2 linked regions of the Archangium primigenium genome follow. The protein of the gene in region 1 binds, or shares a complex with, the protein of each later gene. Links are inferred from orthologs where the notes say so. Each region holds a gene or a part of one and is shown in the gene's direction. Other genes may lie near its edges. The genes, in order: holB and dnaN.

Region 1 (8,271 bases):
AACCTCGCCTACGGCGCCTGCTACTACGTGCTCCTGCCCCGCCTGACGCTCGACACCACGGGCGGCGGCACCGCCGGCCACGCCTCGGCCGTCACGGCGTATGGCATTGGCGGGCTGCTCGCGGGTTTCTTCTCCACGCGGCTCAAGATGGGGGAGAAGGCGCTCAACTACGCGACGGTCGCCTGGATTGGCATCGGGGCCTCGTTCGGCTTCATGTACTTCGCCACGACGCTGCCCATGGTCATCCTGCTCACGGCGCTGGCGGGCGCGTCCATGGCCATCCAGAACATCGCGCTCTGGAGCGCCATCCACGTCGCGTGTCCGCCCGAGCACTCGGGCCGGGTGTACTCCATCTGGCGGCTGGGCGCGGACATGGCGCTCACCGTGAGCACGCTCGTCGCGGGGGTCGTCGCCGATGCCTTCGGGCCCTCCCTGCCCATCGGCATCATCGGCATCTACGTCTTCTTCTCCATCCTGATCGCCCGCCGCTTCACCGTGGGCCGGCAACCCACGCCCTCGTCCACCCCGGTGGCCGGAGCCACGCCATGACCCAGACCTTCGCCGCGTCTCCTCCCCTCCATGATGTCTCCCTGCGGGAGGAGGTGAACGCCCGGCTCCGGGACGTGCCGGACTTCCCCAAGCCGGGCATCCTCTTCAAGGACATGACGCCCGTGCTCGCCGACCCGCGGCTGCTTGGCCGGGTGGTGGATGCCATGGCGGCGCCCTTCCAGGGCCAGCACATCACCCACGTGGTGGGCATCGAGGCCCGGGGCTTCCTGCTGGGCGCGCCGCTCGCCCTCAAGCTGCAGGCGGGCTTCGTCCCGGCGCGCAAGCCGGGCAAGCTGCCCGCGCGCACCCGCACCGAGCGCTACTCCCTGGAGTACGGCGAGGACGGGCTGCAGATGCACGAGGACGCGCTGGCCGCGGGCGCCCGGGTGCTCATCGTGGACGACCTGCTGGCCACGGGGGGCACGGCCGCCGCCGCCGGACGCCTGGTGGCGCAGCTCGGCGGCGAGCTGGTGGGCTACAGCTTCCTCATCGCGCTCGACTTCCTGCCGGGCCGCGAGCGGCTGGGGCGGGACAAGGTCCACGCCCTCCTGTCCTACTGAGGCTCAGCCCGCGCGCTGCTCGCGCAGGGCGGTGATGAAGCGCTCGGCGGGCAGGGTGTTGAGGACGTCGCCCTTGCGCGCCCAGCCCCGGCGCGCGGTGGCCACGGCGAAGGCCAGGTTGGCCAGATCCGTGGTCCGGTGCGCGTCACAGCTCACCACCAGCTTCACGCCGCGCTCGGTCGCCATGCGCACGTGCTCGGTCTTGAGGTCCAGACGCTCGGGCTTGCCGTTGACCTCCACCACCACGCCGCGCTCGGCCGCCTTGTCGAGCACCGCCTCCATGCGCAAGGGGTAGGGGTCCCGGCTCTGGATGAGGCGCCCGGTGGGGTGTCCGAGGATCTGCAGGTGGGGATTGTCGAAGGCCCGCAGCAGCCGGCGCGTCATCTGCTCCTCGTCCATGCTGTGGCGCACGTGGATGGAGCCGATGACCACCTCCAGCTGCTCGAGCACGCTGTCCGCGTAGTCGAGCGCGCCCGTCTCCAGGATGTCCACCTCGATGCCCTTGAGCAGCCGCAGGCCCTTCACGGTGTCGTTGACGCGGTCGATCTCGTCCCACTGCCGACGCAGGGCATCCACCGTGAGGCCGCCGGCATAGATGGACGCCTCGCTGTGCTCGGTGACGGTGAGGAACTTGAGCCCCAGCGCCTGGGCCGCGCGCGCCATCTCCTCGAGCGTGTTGCGGCCGTCCGACCAGGTGCTGTGCGCGTGCACCGCGCCCTGGATGTCCTCCCAGGCGACCAGGTCCTCCGGCAGCCGCCCCGCGAGCGCCGCCTCGATCTCCCCCGTGTCCTCGCGCAGCTCGGGGGGGATGTACTGCATGTCCAGCAGCCGGTAGAGCGCCGCTTCGTCGGGCACGCGCAGCTTGGTGCCGTCGGCGCGGTGCACGCCCCACTCGGAGATCTTCAGGCCGCGCTCCTGCGCCAGGCCCCGCAGGCGCACGTGGTGGGCGCGCGAGCCGGTGAAGTGGTGCAGCGCGGTGGCGAAGTCCTCGTCCGGCAACACGCGCAGGTCCACCTGCAGGTCCTTCTCGTGCAGCCGCACCGAGCACTTGCTCTCGCCCCGGCCGATGACACTCGCCACCTCCGGGGCCTGGCAGAACGCGTCGAACACCGCGCCCGGCTCGGCCGCCGAGGCGATGAGGTCCACGTCGCCCACCGTCTCCGCGCGCCGGCGCAGGCTGCCGCCCACGTTCGCGCGCACCACGCCGGGCATCGTCTGCACGGACGTGAGCAGGCGCTCGGCCACGGGGAGCACCTCCCCGAGCAGCCGCCGGGGCGTGGACGTGCGCCGGAACAGCTCGATGCCCGCGAGCAGCTTGGCCTCGCTCTTCTCACCGAAGCCGGCCACCTGCCGCACGCGGCCCTCGCGGCACGCCTTCTCCAGCGCGTCCACGCCGTCCACGCCCAACTGTCGGGCGAGCAGCACGGCCTTCTTCGGGCCCAGCTCCGGCACGCGCACCAGCTCCAGCACGCCCGCGGGCAGCTCGGCGCGCAGGTTGTCGTAGAAGGTCAGTCGCCCGGTGGACAAGAGCTCGGACACCTTGTCCGCGATGGCCTGACCGATGCCCGGCAGTTCCTGGAGACGGCCCTCGCGCAGCAGCGTCCCCAGGTCCTCGGCGAGGCCCGAGACGCGGTCGGCGGCGATGTCGTAGGCCCGACTGCGAAAAGGGTTCTCCCCCTTCATCTGGAGCAGGAGCGAGATGTCCCGGAGGACCTGGACCACGGTGGTTTTGTCAGGGGTCTTCACGTTGGGAAATGTAATGCCCTCGGGGAGGGGGTGCAGGCGAGCGGAAAGGTGACGACGGCTGGACGACACGGCGGGCGGGCGGGCGCAAAGCTCCCCGTCCCGCGCAAGACTTTCCCTGGCTCCCGCCGGGCGGGGTACAAGGGGGCGCGGGATTCCCGACTGCTACGAGAGACACACGCGATGAAGATCAAGCTCGGTCCGGCGGACTTCGCCGAAAAGGAGATGCGGGGCTACGAGGTGGGCAAGCGCAGCCTGTGCGTGGCCCGCATCAATGGCCGCTACAAGGGCCTGGATGACTCGTGCAACCACGCCGGGTGCCTGCTGTCCGGTGGCCGCATCGAGGGCAACCTGGTCGTCTGCCCGTGTCACGAGGTGGGCTTCGACATGGACTCGGGGAAGAACGAGACCTCGCCGGGCGTGTGTGACGATCAGCCCACCATGGCCGTCTCGGTCGAGGACGGGGATCTGCTCGTCGAACTGTCCGAGAAGGACCTGTAGGAGGACGGCATGGCACACGAAGGACACGACCACCGCCACGGGCACCACCACCACCCTCATGGCCACGAGCACGGGCATGACCATGGCCACGAGCATGGACATGACCACGCGCACGACCACGGGCATGGGCACCACCACCACCACCCCGAGCACACGCACGAGTCGCCCGCGGCGGCGGAGCACAAGGCGCACGCGCCGGTGCACGTGAGCACGTTCGTGGTGACGTGCTCGGACAGCCGGGACACGGCCCGGGACGAGAGCGGCCGCGTGTTGCGCGAGGTGCTGGAGTCCGAGGGGCACACGGTGAGCGGCTACAAGCTCATCCCGGACGAGCCGGACGCCATCCGCGCGACGCTGAACGAGGCGCGGGAGGCGGGGGCCCGGGCGGTCCTCTTCACCGGGGGCACGGGCATCGGCCGGCGCGACAGCACGGTGGAGACGCTGCGCGGCCTCTTCGAGAAGGAGCTGCCCGGCTTCGGCGAGCTGTTCCGGATGCTGTCGTACCAGGAGATCGGCAGCCCGGCGATGATGTCCCGCGCCACGGCGGGCACCTGGCAGGGGATGATCCTCTTCGCGCTGCCGGGCTCGCCCCAGGCGGTCCGGTTGGGCCTGCACAAGCTCATCCTCCCCGAGCTGGGCCACGCGGTGCGCGAGCTGACGCGCTAGGGCTCGCCTGGCTTGCTGGTCCGGGCGGTACGAGGGGACCTCCGAGGGATGAGACTTCGGCGGTCACGTGTTATCGGAAGTCCCCTCCCGTCCGACTCCATGGCCCCGCGAAAACCCACCCCCCCTGGCTTGAGCACGCGGGACGCCGCGCGCCTGTTGCCGTGCCTCACGTCCTTCCTGGCCTCCACGGACAGCCGGGCGCGCATCGCGTTCGATCCGCTGGAGTTCCCCCACCGCTACCGCGACCCCCGGGACATGGAGGTGAGCGCGCTCCTGGCGGCGGCCCTGGCCTATGGCCGCGCGGACCTGTTCCGGCCCAAGGTGGATGCGCTGCTGCGGCGCATGGGGCCCTCGCCGGCCGCCTTCGTGCGCGAGCTGGACGTGGCGGGGGCGCGCGCGCTGCTCGAGGGCTTCGTCTACCGCTTCAACGTGGGCACGGACGTGGCGGTGCTGCTGCTGGGCATGGGGCGGGCGCTGCGCGAGCACGGGAGTCTGGAGGCGCTCTTCGTCCGGGGACTGGAGGCGAGCGGCACGTGGCATGGCGCGCTGGCGGCCTTCACCACGGCGCTGCGGGACGTGCCCATGGCCCCGCTGCGCGCGGCGATGGGCCCGGAGCGTGGCCTGCAGCACCTGTTGCCCTCGCCCCTGGGGGCCGGGGCCGCCAAGCGGCTCAACCTCTTCCTGCGGTGGATGGTGCGCGGCCCGGACGGCGTGGACCTGGGCATCTGGACGCGCGTGCGGCCCTCGGCGCTGCTCATCCCCCTGGACACCCACATCGGGCGCATCTCCAAGCACCTGGGGCTCACCCGGCGCAACGACCTGAGCTGGCGCACCGCCGAGGAGGTGACGGCGTCGCTCCGGGCGCTCGACGCGGAGGATCCGGTGCGCTTCGACTTCGCCCTGTGTCACTACGGCATGAGTGGGGTGTGTCCCACCCGGCCCGTGGTGGACAACTGCGCCCGGTGTCTGCTGCTGCCCTCCTGTGGGACGGGACGCCGGACGGTGAAGGCGGGTGGGGCGCGCGCTACCCGCTGAGTGGTTGACGCCTGGGACGCGAGCGGGGATACACGCGCCATGACGTTGGCTTCGGTCGTCGGACAGCCGCGCGCCATCGACGCGCTCCAAGCGGCGCTTCGCAGCGGCGCGGTTCATCACGCCTACCTCTTCGCGGGCCCTCCGGGCGTGGGCAAGGAGCGCGCCGCCGTGGGGCTCGCCCAGGCACTCACCTGTCCGGAGAAGCCCAACGAGGGCTGCGGCACGTGCGCCAGCTGCATCCGCATCGGCAAGGGCTCCCATCCGGACGTCACCTGGCTCATGCCGGACGCCGAGCGCGTGGAGCGCGGGCTCGCGGGCCGCTCGGACTTCACCGGCACGCCCAGCCGCGACATCCGCGTGGAGCAGATCCGCGGCCTGCTGGAGCGCCTCGCCCTGCACGGGCTCGAGTCCAAGCGCAAGGTGGCCCTGGTGGTGGACGCACACCAGATGAACCCCCAGGCGCAGAACGCCTTCCTCAAGACGCTCGAGGAGCCGCCCGCGGACACCACGCTCGTGCTGCTCGCGTCCGCGCCGGACAAGATGCTGCCCACCATCCGCAGCCGGTGCAGCAAGGTGCAGTTCAACCCGCTGCCCGCGGACTTCGTGGCCGAGCGCCTGCGCACCGAGCGCAAGCTGGACGCCGAGACGGCGGCGCTCGCGGCGGTGATGGCGGGTGGCAGCCTCGGCCGGGCGCTGGCCCTGGACCTGGACGCGCTCGCGGCGCGCAAGGAGGTCATCGAGGGCTTCGAGGCGCTCACCCCCGGCAACGTGGGCGCGCTCCTGCGCTGGGCGGGCACCTTCGGCGAGTCGCGCGAGACGGCGGAGCAGGCGCTCGGCATCCTCTCCCTGTGGACCCGGGACGTGGCGCTGGCCAAGGCGGGCGGAGAGCGGCTCGCCAACCGGGACCTGGCCCCGCTCGCGCACGAGGTGGCGGCGCGCACCCACGAGGGCACGCTGCACCGTCGGCACGCGCTGATGGAGAAGGCCCGGGCGACGATCGTGGAGCGCAACGGCTCGGCCCGGCTGCAGCTCGAGCGGATGCTCATTGAACTGTTGGAGGGACGATGAGCGCGGACATCGAGGACGTGCTGGACGAGGCCCGGGCGGGCAAGACGGTCCACCCGCTCTACCTGCTGTGGGGCGAGGAGTACCTCGTGCGCCGGGGCGCGGACGATCTGGTGAAGGCGCTCCTGCCGGATGCCTCGGCGGGCCTGAACTTCGCCGTGCTGGACGCGGGCTCGCCGCGCGAGGTGGCGCAGGAGCTGGCCACGCTGCCGCTGTTCCCCGGGCGCAAGGTGGTGCTGGTGCGCGACCCGGAGTTCCTCGCGCCCAAGAAGGGCCGGGGCAACGCGCTGGGCAAGGCGCGCGAGGCGTGGACCGCGGGCAAGCGCAAGGAAGGCGCGCGGCGGCTGCTGGCCCTGGCGGCGCGGGCGGGGTGGGGCGCGGACAAGTTGGATCCGGATGCCCCGGGCGCCCCGTCCGTGGAGGAGTGGAAGGACGAGCTGAACGTGGAGCTGGCGGAGGCGGACCTGCTCTTCCTCAAGGAAGTGGCCGTCTTCTGCCGCGAGGAGCGCATCAGCTCCCCGGAAGGGGACGCGAGCGCCCTGCTGTCGCTCTACGAGAAGGGGCTGCCCCCGGGCCACACGCTGGTGCTCGCCGCCACGGACGTGGACGCGAAGAACCCGTTGGTGAAGCTCGCGCAGGACAAGGGCAAGTTCGTCGAGCGCAAGGTGGCCGCGCGCCACAAGGATCTGGAGATCGGTCCGCTCGCCGAGGAGTTCCTCTGGCCCTTCAAGAAGAAGCTGAGCAAGGCGGCCTCGGACCTGCTCAAGGAGCGCATCGGCGGCAACGTGCGGCTGCTCCAGTCGGAGCTGGAGAAGCTGGCCACGTACGTGGAGGGCGCCACCATCGAGTCCGCCGACGTGGCGCTGCTGGTGGCCCACACGCGCGAGGAGGAGTTCTTCGAGCTGTCCGAGGCCCTGCAGAACCGCAACTTCAAGGCGGCGCTGGACTACACCGTGGACGCCATGGGGCAGGGGGTGCACGGGTTGCAACTGCTCGGCGCGGTGGCCTCCGTGGTGCGCGGCATGCTGGAGAACCACGAGCGGCTGGAGCGCTTCGCCGGGGGCACGCTGCCGCGCTCCTTCAACGACTTCAAGGCGAAGGTCTTCCCCCGCGTGGAGGAGGAGGCCAAGGCGGCCAAGGGCAAGGCGCCGCACCCGTACGCGGCCTTCCTCGCCATGCAGGGCGCGGCCCGCTACAAGCGGCGCGAGCTGCTCGACTCGCTCGTGGCCTGCGCGGAGTCGGACCTGGCGCTCAAGTCCAGCGCGAGCGGCAAGCTCGTCATCGAGCGGCTGTTGTGGACCGTCTGCGGCAGCGCCTGAGGACGGAAGAAAAAAGGGTGCTGCCCGAGTGAGGACGCCGTTTTTTTGGGCGGACCCTTCCGGGCCCAGGCGGAGTCGAACCGCTCGCTTTTCAGGCGAGTACCAGAGCGTGTTCGGCATCCTCGGCCGGGCAGCGCTTTCAGGGACGCACGGGCGCGGAAATTCCTGACGGCGGGACTTTCAGCAGCCCGGTGACGTCCCGGAACGGGGCCTGACAGGAGGCCACGTCGGTCGCCAGGTAGTGGCCCACCCGCCCCGGCGCCAGGGCGAGGATGGCCGACGAGCGCGTCCCATAGCTCTCGGTGTGGATGCACAGGGCCTGGTAGCGGCGGATGAGCGCGCGCAGCTCCGGCGAGTCCGCCTCCTCGGGCAGCAGCATGGGCACCGTCTCCGGCAGGACGTGGTCGGCCAGCGCCGCCCGGAGCGCCTCCACCGTCTCTGGCCAGGGGCGGTGGGCGGCCTTCTCCGCCAACACCAGGGCCCGCGCGGCCTTGGGCAGCACCGGCGAGTCCAGCACGTCGTTGGGCAGCACGTGGACGCCCGGGGGCACGTCCTCCACCCGGAGGCGGGCCTGGTCGGGCCGGGCATAAGCCACCCGGAGCACCGTGGCGTCCCCGAAGAGCAGGTTGAAGGGCCGGTAGGCCCGGGCATCCAGTCCCGCGAGGTAGTTTTCGACCCCCTCCCGGTTGCCCGCCTCCAGGGCCTTCAGGACGACATCACCCCGGCTCAGGGGGGAATGCATCAGGTTGGCCGAGGAGCGCTGGTTGGTCAGGGCCACGACGAAGCCCTGGGCGGTCACGCCCATCCAGGTCCCCCGGCGCTCCAGGTCGAGC
Region 2 (8,207 bases), 3.6 Mb from region 1 along the record:
AGCCGCCGTGCTCGGCCTGGGTGCCCACCGCGCGCAGGTCGATGGGCACGCCGTCGAGCGGATTGCCCTGGGCGTCCTGGACGACGAGGTGCACGCGGGCGCTGTCCTCGCCATCGCACCGCACGGGCCGCGCCTCGGCGCCCACGCGCAGCCGGGCGGGCGGGCCGGGCACGAGCCGCACCGGGGTGCTCGTGCTCGCCGCGTCCCAGCGGGCCTGGACGAGCGCTTCCCCGGCGCGCGTGTCGGCCACGTACTCCACGCGCGCCCGGCCGCCCTGGGTGCGCACGGTGGCGGGCACGGCGCCGAGCGGGGTGGACAGGGCGAGCTCCGTGCCGTCCGGCGCGAGCTGGCCCTCCGCGTCCCGGGCCGTCACCTGGAGCATGAGGCGCGTGTGGCCATCGGCGGGCAGCGTGTGCGCGGAGGCCTCGAACTGGAGGCGGGGCGGCACGCGCAGGGTGAGCCCGAGCGTGGCGGACGGGGTGCCCTCGAGCAGGGCGGTGAGCTGGACGCCGCCGCCGCCATGGGGGGCGCGGTAGCGGGCCAGGTAGGTACCATCCCCCCGGTCCTGGGGCGGAGACACCTGGCCGCGCGAGGCCTGCAGGCGCACGGCCTGTCCCGGCAGGGCCCGCCCGCGCTCGTCGCGCACGTGCACGGTGAGGTCCGTGCCCGAGTCCCCATCCGCCAGCACCTCGTGGGCGGAGGCCTCCAGGCGCAGCACGGGCCGCACGCCGGGCCGCAACTCCAGGCGCGCGGTGGCGGACACGCCGTCCCCGCTCGCCGTGAGCACGGCCTCGCCCGGGGTGGGGCGGGCAAAGGGCACGAAGGGGCCCACCTGGACGCCGGGGGCCACGGCCTGGGGCTCCCACGTACCGCCCGAGCGGGTGAAGACGGGCGGGGTGCGCGCGGGCGCGCCCTGGGCCTCCACGCCGAAGGCCCACACGCGCACGCCCCGCTGGCCCGAGGCCTCGACGCCGTCCGCCTCGGGCAGCAGCACCAGCGCGGCGCGCGAGGCCACGGGCAGGGGCCAGGGGCGCTCCTGGGTGGGCTCGCCGGGCACGGTGGACAGGAGCGTGGCGTGGGTGTGGCCGGGCACGAGCAGCACGGGCACCTCGGCCTGGCCGGTGGTGTCGGCGCGCACGGGGCCATGGAGGCGCTCGCCGATGCGCACCTCCACGCGGCTCAACGGCGGCAGGCCGGACAGGGGCAGCACCTGCTGACGCCGCGTCTCCAGCACCACGGTGGCGTGGGCGCCGGTGGACGGGGACACGGCGGCGCACAGGATCGGGGCGAGCGTGTCGGCCGGGGGCGCCACGTAGGGGGCCTGGAGGGTGTCCGGCGAGACGCGGGTGGGCGCGTGCACCTGGCCCGCGCTGCACGCCAGGCGGGTGTCGTCGGGCAGGCCCGTCAGGGTGAGGGTGGCGCGCCCATCCCGTCCGGCGAGCAACTGGCGCGGCGAGGCCTCCATGCGCGGCGAGGCCTGGCCCGTGCCCGGCGCGAACAGGCCGCCCAAGAGCGGGGCGCTGGCGACCAGCGCCCCGACGACGCGCCTCGCGCCTGCCTTGACGGGTGCTCGCGCGTGGGTGTGCCCCACCATCCGGATTCATCCCCCCCCTGCCCGGGTGAACGGGCGGGGGCAGGATACCGGCTCGCCCGCGCCGTGCGCTCCAGTGCCGCGGCGAGTGATGGCCGGGGGACGGCTCCGGAGCGGGAACTCCGGAGATTCAACAGTTACTTGCCCTCGAGCACCCGGTTGACGCTCAGGCGCGTGGCGGTGCCCGCCGGGCCGGCGTTGGGGACCTTGATGAGGGTGGCCTCCACCTTGAGGCCGCGGCTGCCGTCGTGGGTGGACTCCAGCATCCGGTCGCGCTGCGCGTCGGTGGCGCCGAGCGCGGCCAGGTCCAGGTCGGTGATGGGGATGCCCTCCTCGTCGGGCTTGTCCACGCGCCGGGCGATGAAGCTCGGGCAGGGCGCGGCCATGCAGCGCACGCCGCTGTCCTTGACGTAGTAGGTGGCCTTGCCCTCGGCGGCCATGCCTTCCCCGGCGGTGGCGGGCGTGCCCCCGGACTCCGCGCTCGGCATCTCCGGCGTCTGGCCGGGCGCGGTCTCCAGCTTCTCGCCGGGCGCGGCCTCCATCTTCTGGCCGGTGGCGGCGGGCGTGCCCCCGGACTCGGCGGCGGGCGCCGACGGGGTGTTGGCCGCGGGACGCGGGTTGGAACTGCACCCGGCGAGCAGGCCCAGGGCGAGGGAGGAGGCGAGAAGCAGGGGACGGGGAGACGGCATGGCGACGGACTCCGAGGCAAGACTCACTCCCAGTCTCGCCGCCTCCGGGGGTGGATGCCACTTCCCGTGTTCGCCCGGGTTTCACAGGAGGGAGTCTCACTGGACGGCGGCGCACGCTCCCAGCCACGGCCGGGCGGGAAGCGTTGACACGCCCCGCCCTCACTTCCAGCATCCGCCCCATGAAGAACCTGCCCCCCGGTGGATCTCGCTTCGCGGGCCTCGTGCTCGCCGCCTTCTTCGTGACGTTCGTGAGCGCCGGCTGTGGAGGCGATGCCTCGGCCCGGTGTGGGGACGGTGCCCGCCAGGCGGCGGAGGCGTGTGACGACGGCAACACGCTGGACGGCGATGGCTGTTCGGCCACCTGCGGCGCCATCGAGGAGGGCTGGGCGTGTGACACGCCGGGCCAGGCGTGCGCGCGCACCACGTGCGGCAACGGGACGCTGGAGAACACCGAGGCGTGTGACGACGGCAACACGGCCACCGGGGACGGGTGCGACACGCGGTGCTTCGTGGAGCGCGGCTGGACGTGCCTCGTGCCGGGCGGCCGGTGCCAGGCGGCGGCGTGCGGGGACCTCGTCATCGCCGGGGACGAGGAGTGCGAGGACGGCAACGCCGTGGCGGGCGACGGCTGCGGCGCCACGTGCCGCCTGGAGCCGGGCTTCAAGTGCTCGGAGGGCGTGGGCGTGGCGTGCGTGCGCACGGTGTGCGGCGACGGCATCGTCGAGGGCACCGAGGAGTGCGACGACGGCAACACGTCGCTCGGCGACGGCTGCTCGACCGCGTGCACGCGCGAGCCCCGGTGCGTGAACGGCACGTGCGAGAGCCGGTGTGGGGACGGCGTGCTCCTGTCCAACGACCCCTCGGAGGAGTGCGATGACGGCAACACGCGCGCCAACGACGGGTGCTCGCCCACGTGCAAGTTCGAGCCGGGCTTCGCGTGCCAGCCGGTGGAGGCCGCGGCGCCGGAGAAGGTCTCCATCCCGGTGGTGTACCGGGACTTCCGGGGCTACGACCTGCCGGCGGCCAATGGCCTGCCGCGGGGCCACATCGACTTCGAGAACAAGAACGGGGTGGAGCGCGGCATCTGCGGGCCGCTCTACGCGTCGTTGAGCGGGGACGGCAAGCCCGTGTACGCGAAGGAAGGCGTGGCGAGCAACACCACGCACGGCCGGGCGGCGTTCGACCAGTGGTACCGGGACACGCCGGACGTGAACAAGACGGTGGCGGGCACGCTGGAGTTCCTGCGCCAGGGCACCTCGCGCTCGTACGTGTTCGACAACAAGACGTTCTTCCCGCTCGACACCGCGGGGTGGGTGGCGCTGGGCCAGGAGCCCCTGCGCACCGCGGGCCAGCACAACTTCAGCTTCACGAGCGAGGCGCGCTACTGGTTCGAGTACAAGGGCAGCGAGGTGCTCAACTTCCTGGGGGATGACGACCTGTGGGTCTTCATCAACGGCCGGCTCGCGCTGGACATCGGCGGCGTGCACGGGGCGGAGGCGGGCACCATCACCCTGAAGGATCACGCCACGGGCCTGGGCCTGCGGGTGGGCGGCATCTACGAGGTGGTGGTGTTCCAGGCCGAGCGGCACACCTCGGCGTCCTCGTACACGCTGACGCTCACGGACTTCGTGGCGCGCCGCACCGAGTGCACGTCCCTGTGCGGCAACGGCACGCTGGACCCCGGCGAGCAGTGCGACGAGGGCGCCAACAACGGCCAGGGCGAGTGCTCGCGCACCTGCACCCGGGGCCCGCGCTGCGGCGACGGCATCGTGCAGCCCGAGGCGGGCGAGCAGTGCGACGACGGCAACCGGGTGGGCGGGGACGGCTGCGACGCCGTGTGCCGGGTGGAGATCAACTGAGGGCGCTGTCCCACATCCACCCATGGTGCTAAGTCCCTGAATTCGGACGGGTTGGGGGGTGGACAGGCTGTCGATTTGGAGTGACGTGGGACGTCACATGCGTTGACGGTTGGAGGGGGGCGGGCTACATCCGGGAGGACGGCGGTCTCCGGGCCGCCCCCCCTTTCCGACCCCCCGGCACTCCAAGGTCTCCGAGATGGAATTCCGCATCGCCGCCGATGAGCTGAAGAAGGCCCTCTACCGCGCCCAGGGCATCGTGGAGCGCAAGACGACGATGCCCATCCTGGCCAACGTGCTGCTCACCGCGCACAAGACGGGCGTGACGGTGACGGCGTTCGACCTGGAGATCGGCATCGTCTCCGAGCACGCCGCCGAGGTCATCAAGCCGGGCGCGGTGACGCTGAGCGCCAAGTACGTCTTCGACATCGTGCAGAACCTGCCGGACGCGCAGGTGACGCTCAAGAAGCTGGCCAACAACTACGTGGAGATCACGAGCGGCCCGGCGCACTTCAAGATCGTCGGCACGGCGCCCGAGGAGTACCCCAAGCTGCCGCGCGAGGAGAGCGCGCCGCTCGTGCAGGTGACGGGCAACACGCTCCTGGAGATGATCAAGAAGACGCAGTTCGCCATCTCCACGGACGAGACGCGCTACATCCTCAACGGCGTGTTCTTCGAGCCGCAGCCGGGCGGCAAGGTGCGCATGGTGGCCACGGACGGCCACCGCCTGTCGCTGGTGGAGCGCGAGCTGGCCGGGGACTTCAAGCTCAAGAGCGGCGTCATCATCCCGCGCAAGGGCCTCATGGAGCTCAAGCGCCTGCTCGACGAGGCGCCGGACGCCGAGTGCCACCTGGGGTTCGCGGAGAACTCGGCGCTGTTCAAGAAGACGGGCCTCACCATGGTGATGCGGCTCATCGACGGGCAGTTCCCCGAGTACCAGCGCGTCATCCCCAAGGAAGGGGACAAGGCGGTGCTGGTGCCCAAGACGCGCCTGCTCGAGGGCCTCAAGCGCATCGCGCTGCTCAGCGCGGACAAGAGCTACGCGGTGCGCATCGGGCTGGCGGAGAACCAGCTGCTCATCACGGCGAACAACCCGGACCTGGGCGAGGCCAAGGACGCGCTGGACATCGCGTACCGGGGCGCGGGCATCACCATCGGCTTCAACGCGCGCTACCTCATCGACGTGCTGGGCGTGACGGACACGGACGAGGTGGCGTTCGAGCTGGGCGACGAGCACAGCCCGGGCGTGCTGCACGCGCCGGGCGATCGCAGCTTCACGGCGGTCGTGATGCCCATGCGCGTCTGAGCCGCTGAGTGGGTGGAGTGACTTCCCAGCCAGCGCCCGTGGCCGCGTCGCGCGACCACGGGTTGGATCGTGCCCGGGCCGTGGCGGTCATCGCCATGGTGATGGGGCACACGTTGGACGCGGTGTTGAAGGACACGGCCCGTCAGACGACGGGCATGCTCGTGTACTGGTCCTTCCGCGCGGTGACGGCGCCCCTGTTCCTGTTCGTGGCGGGGTGGGCGTTCGCCACCACGGTGCGGCGCACGGGCCTGGGCGGCCCGCGGCTCTTGCGGCGCTACCTGCCGCGGGTGGGGCTCCTGCTCTTCTGGGGCTATCTCCTGCGCTGGCCGGGCTGGGGCCTGCCGGCCTTCTTCGCGGGAGACCCAAAGGTCTGGCGGCACTTCCTGGCCTTCGATGCGCTGCATGGCGTGGCGGGGGCGCTGCTGGTGGGCGCGCTCGTGCTGGCGGCGGTGCGTCCCCCGGCCGCGCGGCTGGCGGTGCTGGGCGGCCTGGCGCTGCTCGTTCCGTGGGTGTCGCCCTGGATGCGCGCGGCGGTCAACGGGGGCCCCCTGCCCCTGGCGCTGACGCAGGCCCTGGCGGGCATCACGTCCGCCTTCCCGCTGTTTCCCTGGTCCGCGTACTTCCTCATGGGCGGGGTGACGGGGCTGGCGCTGGGCGAGGTGAAGCGGGCCCCGCACTGGCTCGTGTTGTGCGCCGGGGGCACGGGCCTGCTCGCGCTGCTCACGCTGCGGGGCGAGGCCCCCGGGGCGGGGGACCTGCCGCTGGTGCTCTGGCGCCTGGGGCTCGTCGCCGTGGTGGCGGGGCTCGCCATGCGGCTGCCGGCGCGGCTGGATGGACTGCTCGGGCCGGTGGGCCGCGCCTCGCTCTGGGTGTACGTGGCGCACCTGCCGCTGGCCTATGGCTGGTCCACCCTGCCGGGCCTGGCCTCCCGGGTGGGCCGCACCCAGGACGCCCTGCCCGCGTTGGGCCTCGCGCTGGGCGTGCTGGCGATCTGCCTGGCCGTCACCCTTCCCCTCAAGAAGGCCTATGGCGCATGGCGCAAACGCGCGAAGGCGCCACCGGGGGTGTCCCATCCCCGGGATTCCCAGGACATGATAAAATGACTCGAAGGGTCGCGCGGCGGGGCCGCGGTGGAAAGGCCTTGAGAGTCTCATGAGGTCGTATCGAATCGCCGTGCTGCTCGGCGTGGCCCTGGCCGCGCTGGGGCCCGCCGCGAGCTGGGGCGCGGAGCCTCCGGGCCGGGTGAACTTCCGGAGCTATGGCGCGGAAGCGGGCATCCAGAACCAGGACATCACGTGGCTGACCCAGGACGCGGAGGGCTTCGTGTGGGCCTGCGCCGCGGACGGGGTGTACCGCTTCGACGGGGCGCGCTTCGACCGCTTCGGCAAGGAGTCCGGCCTGCCGTCGATGGCCGTGGCGGACGCGACGCTCGACGAGAAGGGCCGCCTGGTGCTGGTGACGCGCGCGGGCGTGGTGCGCTGGGACGGCGGACGCTTCGTGGCGCTGTCCATGGAGGGCGTGGGCGGGGGAGTGGGGACCCTGCGGGTGGACTCGCGCGGGCGCCGGTGGGTGGGCAGCGAGCAGGGCCTCTTCATGGAGGGGGCGGACGGACGGTTCGTCCCGGCGCCCGGCTGGCCCGGCGGCCCGGTGTACGGGATGTGGATGGACCCCTCGGACGCGCTCCAGATCATGGGGGACAAGCGCCTGTTGAGCCGGGAGCCCGAGGGGACGTGGACGGTGTACGACGTGCCGGGCACGCCCCACGCGGCCTCGTCGGCCCTGGCGCGGGACGGACAGGGGCGGTTGTGGGTGGGGGGCCTGGGGTGGCTGGCCATGCAGCCGTGGCCGGGCGCGGCGCTGGAGGACCGCACCGCGCTGCTCAAGGGCATGTCGGGGGCGGGCAACCGCCTGCGGGTGGGGCGCCGGGGGCAGTTGATGGTGCCCAACAACAACGGCCTCCTGGAGGTGGAGGGCGAGCGCGCGGGGCTGCGGCGGCTCGGCCTGCCCGAGCGCATCGCGCGCATGTGGGACGTGCTGGAGGACCGGCAGGACACGCTCTGGGTGGCGAGCATGGGCGTCAACCGGGCGCTGGGCCGGGGCCTGTGGACCGTGCATGACGTGAGCACGGGCCTGCCGGCGAGCATGACGTGGAGCTCGCTCCGGGACCGGGCGGGGACCCTGTGGGTGGGCACGGACAAGGGGCTGTCCCACGGCACGGCCACGAAGTGGGAGCCGGTGCCGGGGCTGGCCGACTACGCCATCAAGGCCCTGGTGGAGGCGGAGGACGGGAGCCTCTGGGTGGCGGGGACGCCGTCGGGGCTGCACCACTACACGCCGCGCACGGGGGCGCTGCGCACGTTCGGCGAGGAGTCCGGCTACTTCGCGCGCTACACCTTCAAGCTGCTGCGGGCGCGGGACGGGACGCTGTGGGCGGCCACCACCTCGGGGCTGCTGCACGGCGTGCCCAAGCCCGGGGGCACGTGGTCCTTCGCGCCCGCCATGCCGGACGCCGCGCGCTCGAGCGTGGTGGGGCTGGATGAGGACGCCCGGGGGCGCATCTGGACCACGGGCACGGGCCTGTTCGTGCGCGAGCCCGAGGGCTTCCGGCGCATGGGCAAGGAGCACGGGCTCCTGGACGATCACGTGCGCCACCTGATCGTGCGCCGGGACGGACGGCTGTGCGTGTCCTACCGCGAGCCCCTGGGCGTGAGTTGTTTCACCTACCAGGAGGGAGGCCAGCTCACCGGCATGTCGCACCTGAGCCG

What was found.
Region 2: the proteins of holB (region 1) and dnaN are in contact, whole or in part, in a cryo-EM structure (PDB 8GIZ), measured with the Escherichia coli proteins. The link is inferred for Archangium primigenium from one-to-one orthologs.

The regions. Positions count from the first base shown.
Region 1 is NZ_JADWYI010000001.1:4,000,619-4,008,889, forward strand. What follows is about bases 4,142-7,107. They hold holB (DNA polymerase III subunit delta'), read left to right. Parts: upstream 4,142-5,093; coding sequence 5,094-6,122; downstream 6,123-7,107. Other genes in these bases: I3V78_RS16655 (TIGR02757 family protein), read left to right, coding at 4,142-5,054; holA (DNA polymerase III subunit delta), read left to right, coding at 6,119-7,107. Also shown: I3V78_RS16630 (MFS transporter), read left to right, coding at 1-549; I3V78_RS16635 (adenine phosphoribosyltransferase), read left to right, coding at 546-1,109; DNA polymerase/3'-5' exonuclease PolX, read right to left, coding at 1,113-2,855; I3V78_RS16645 (Rieske (2Fe-2S) protein), read left to right, coding at 3,036-3,353; I3V78_RS16650 (molybdenum cofactor synthesis domain-containing protein), read left to right, coding at 3,552-4,019; more of I3V78_RS16655, read left to right, coding at 4,119-4,141; more of holA, read left to right, coding at 7,108-7,438; I3V78_RS16670 (NRDE family protein), read right to left, coding at 7,578-8,271. UniProt on the Escherichia coli protein: Part of the beta sliding clamp loading complex, which hydrolyzes ATP to load the beta clamp onto primed DNA to form the DNA replication pre-initiation complex.
Region 2 is NZ_JADWYI010000001.1:363,006-371,212, reverse strand. The notes cover bases 3,487-6,388. They hold dnaN (DNA polymerase III subunit beta), read left to right. Parts: upstream 3,487-4,335; coding sequence 4,336-5,442; downstream 5,443-6,388. Other genes in these bases: I3V78_RS01570 (acyltransferase family protein), read left to right, coding at 5,460-6,388; I3V78_RS01580 (DUF4215 domain-containing protein), read left to right, coding at 3,487-4,139. In the rest of the region: I3V78_RS01590 (invasin domain 3-containing protein), read right to left, coding at 1-1,594; I3V78_RS01585 (DUF6748 domain-containing protein), read right to left, coding at 1,729-2,280; more of I3V78_RS01580, read left to right, coding at 2,460-3,486; more of I3V78_RS01570, read left to right, coding at 6,389-6,545; I3V78_RS01565 (sensor histidine kinase), read left to right, coding at 6,595-8,207. UniProt on the Escherichia coli protein: Confers DNA tethering and processivity to DNA polymerases and other proteins. Acts as a clamp, forming a ring around DNA (a reaction catalyzed by the clamp-loading complex) which diffuses in an ATP-independent manner freely and bidirectionally along dsDNA.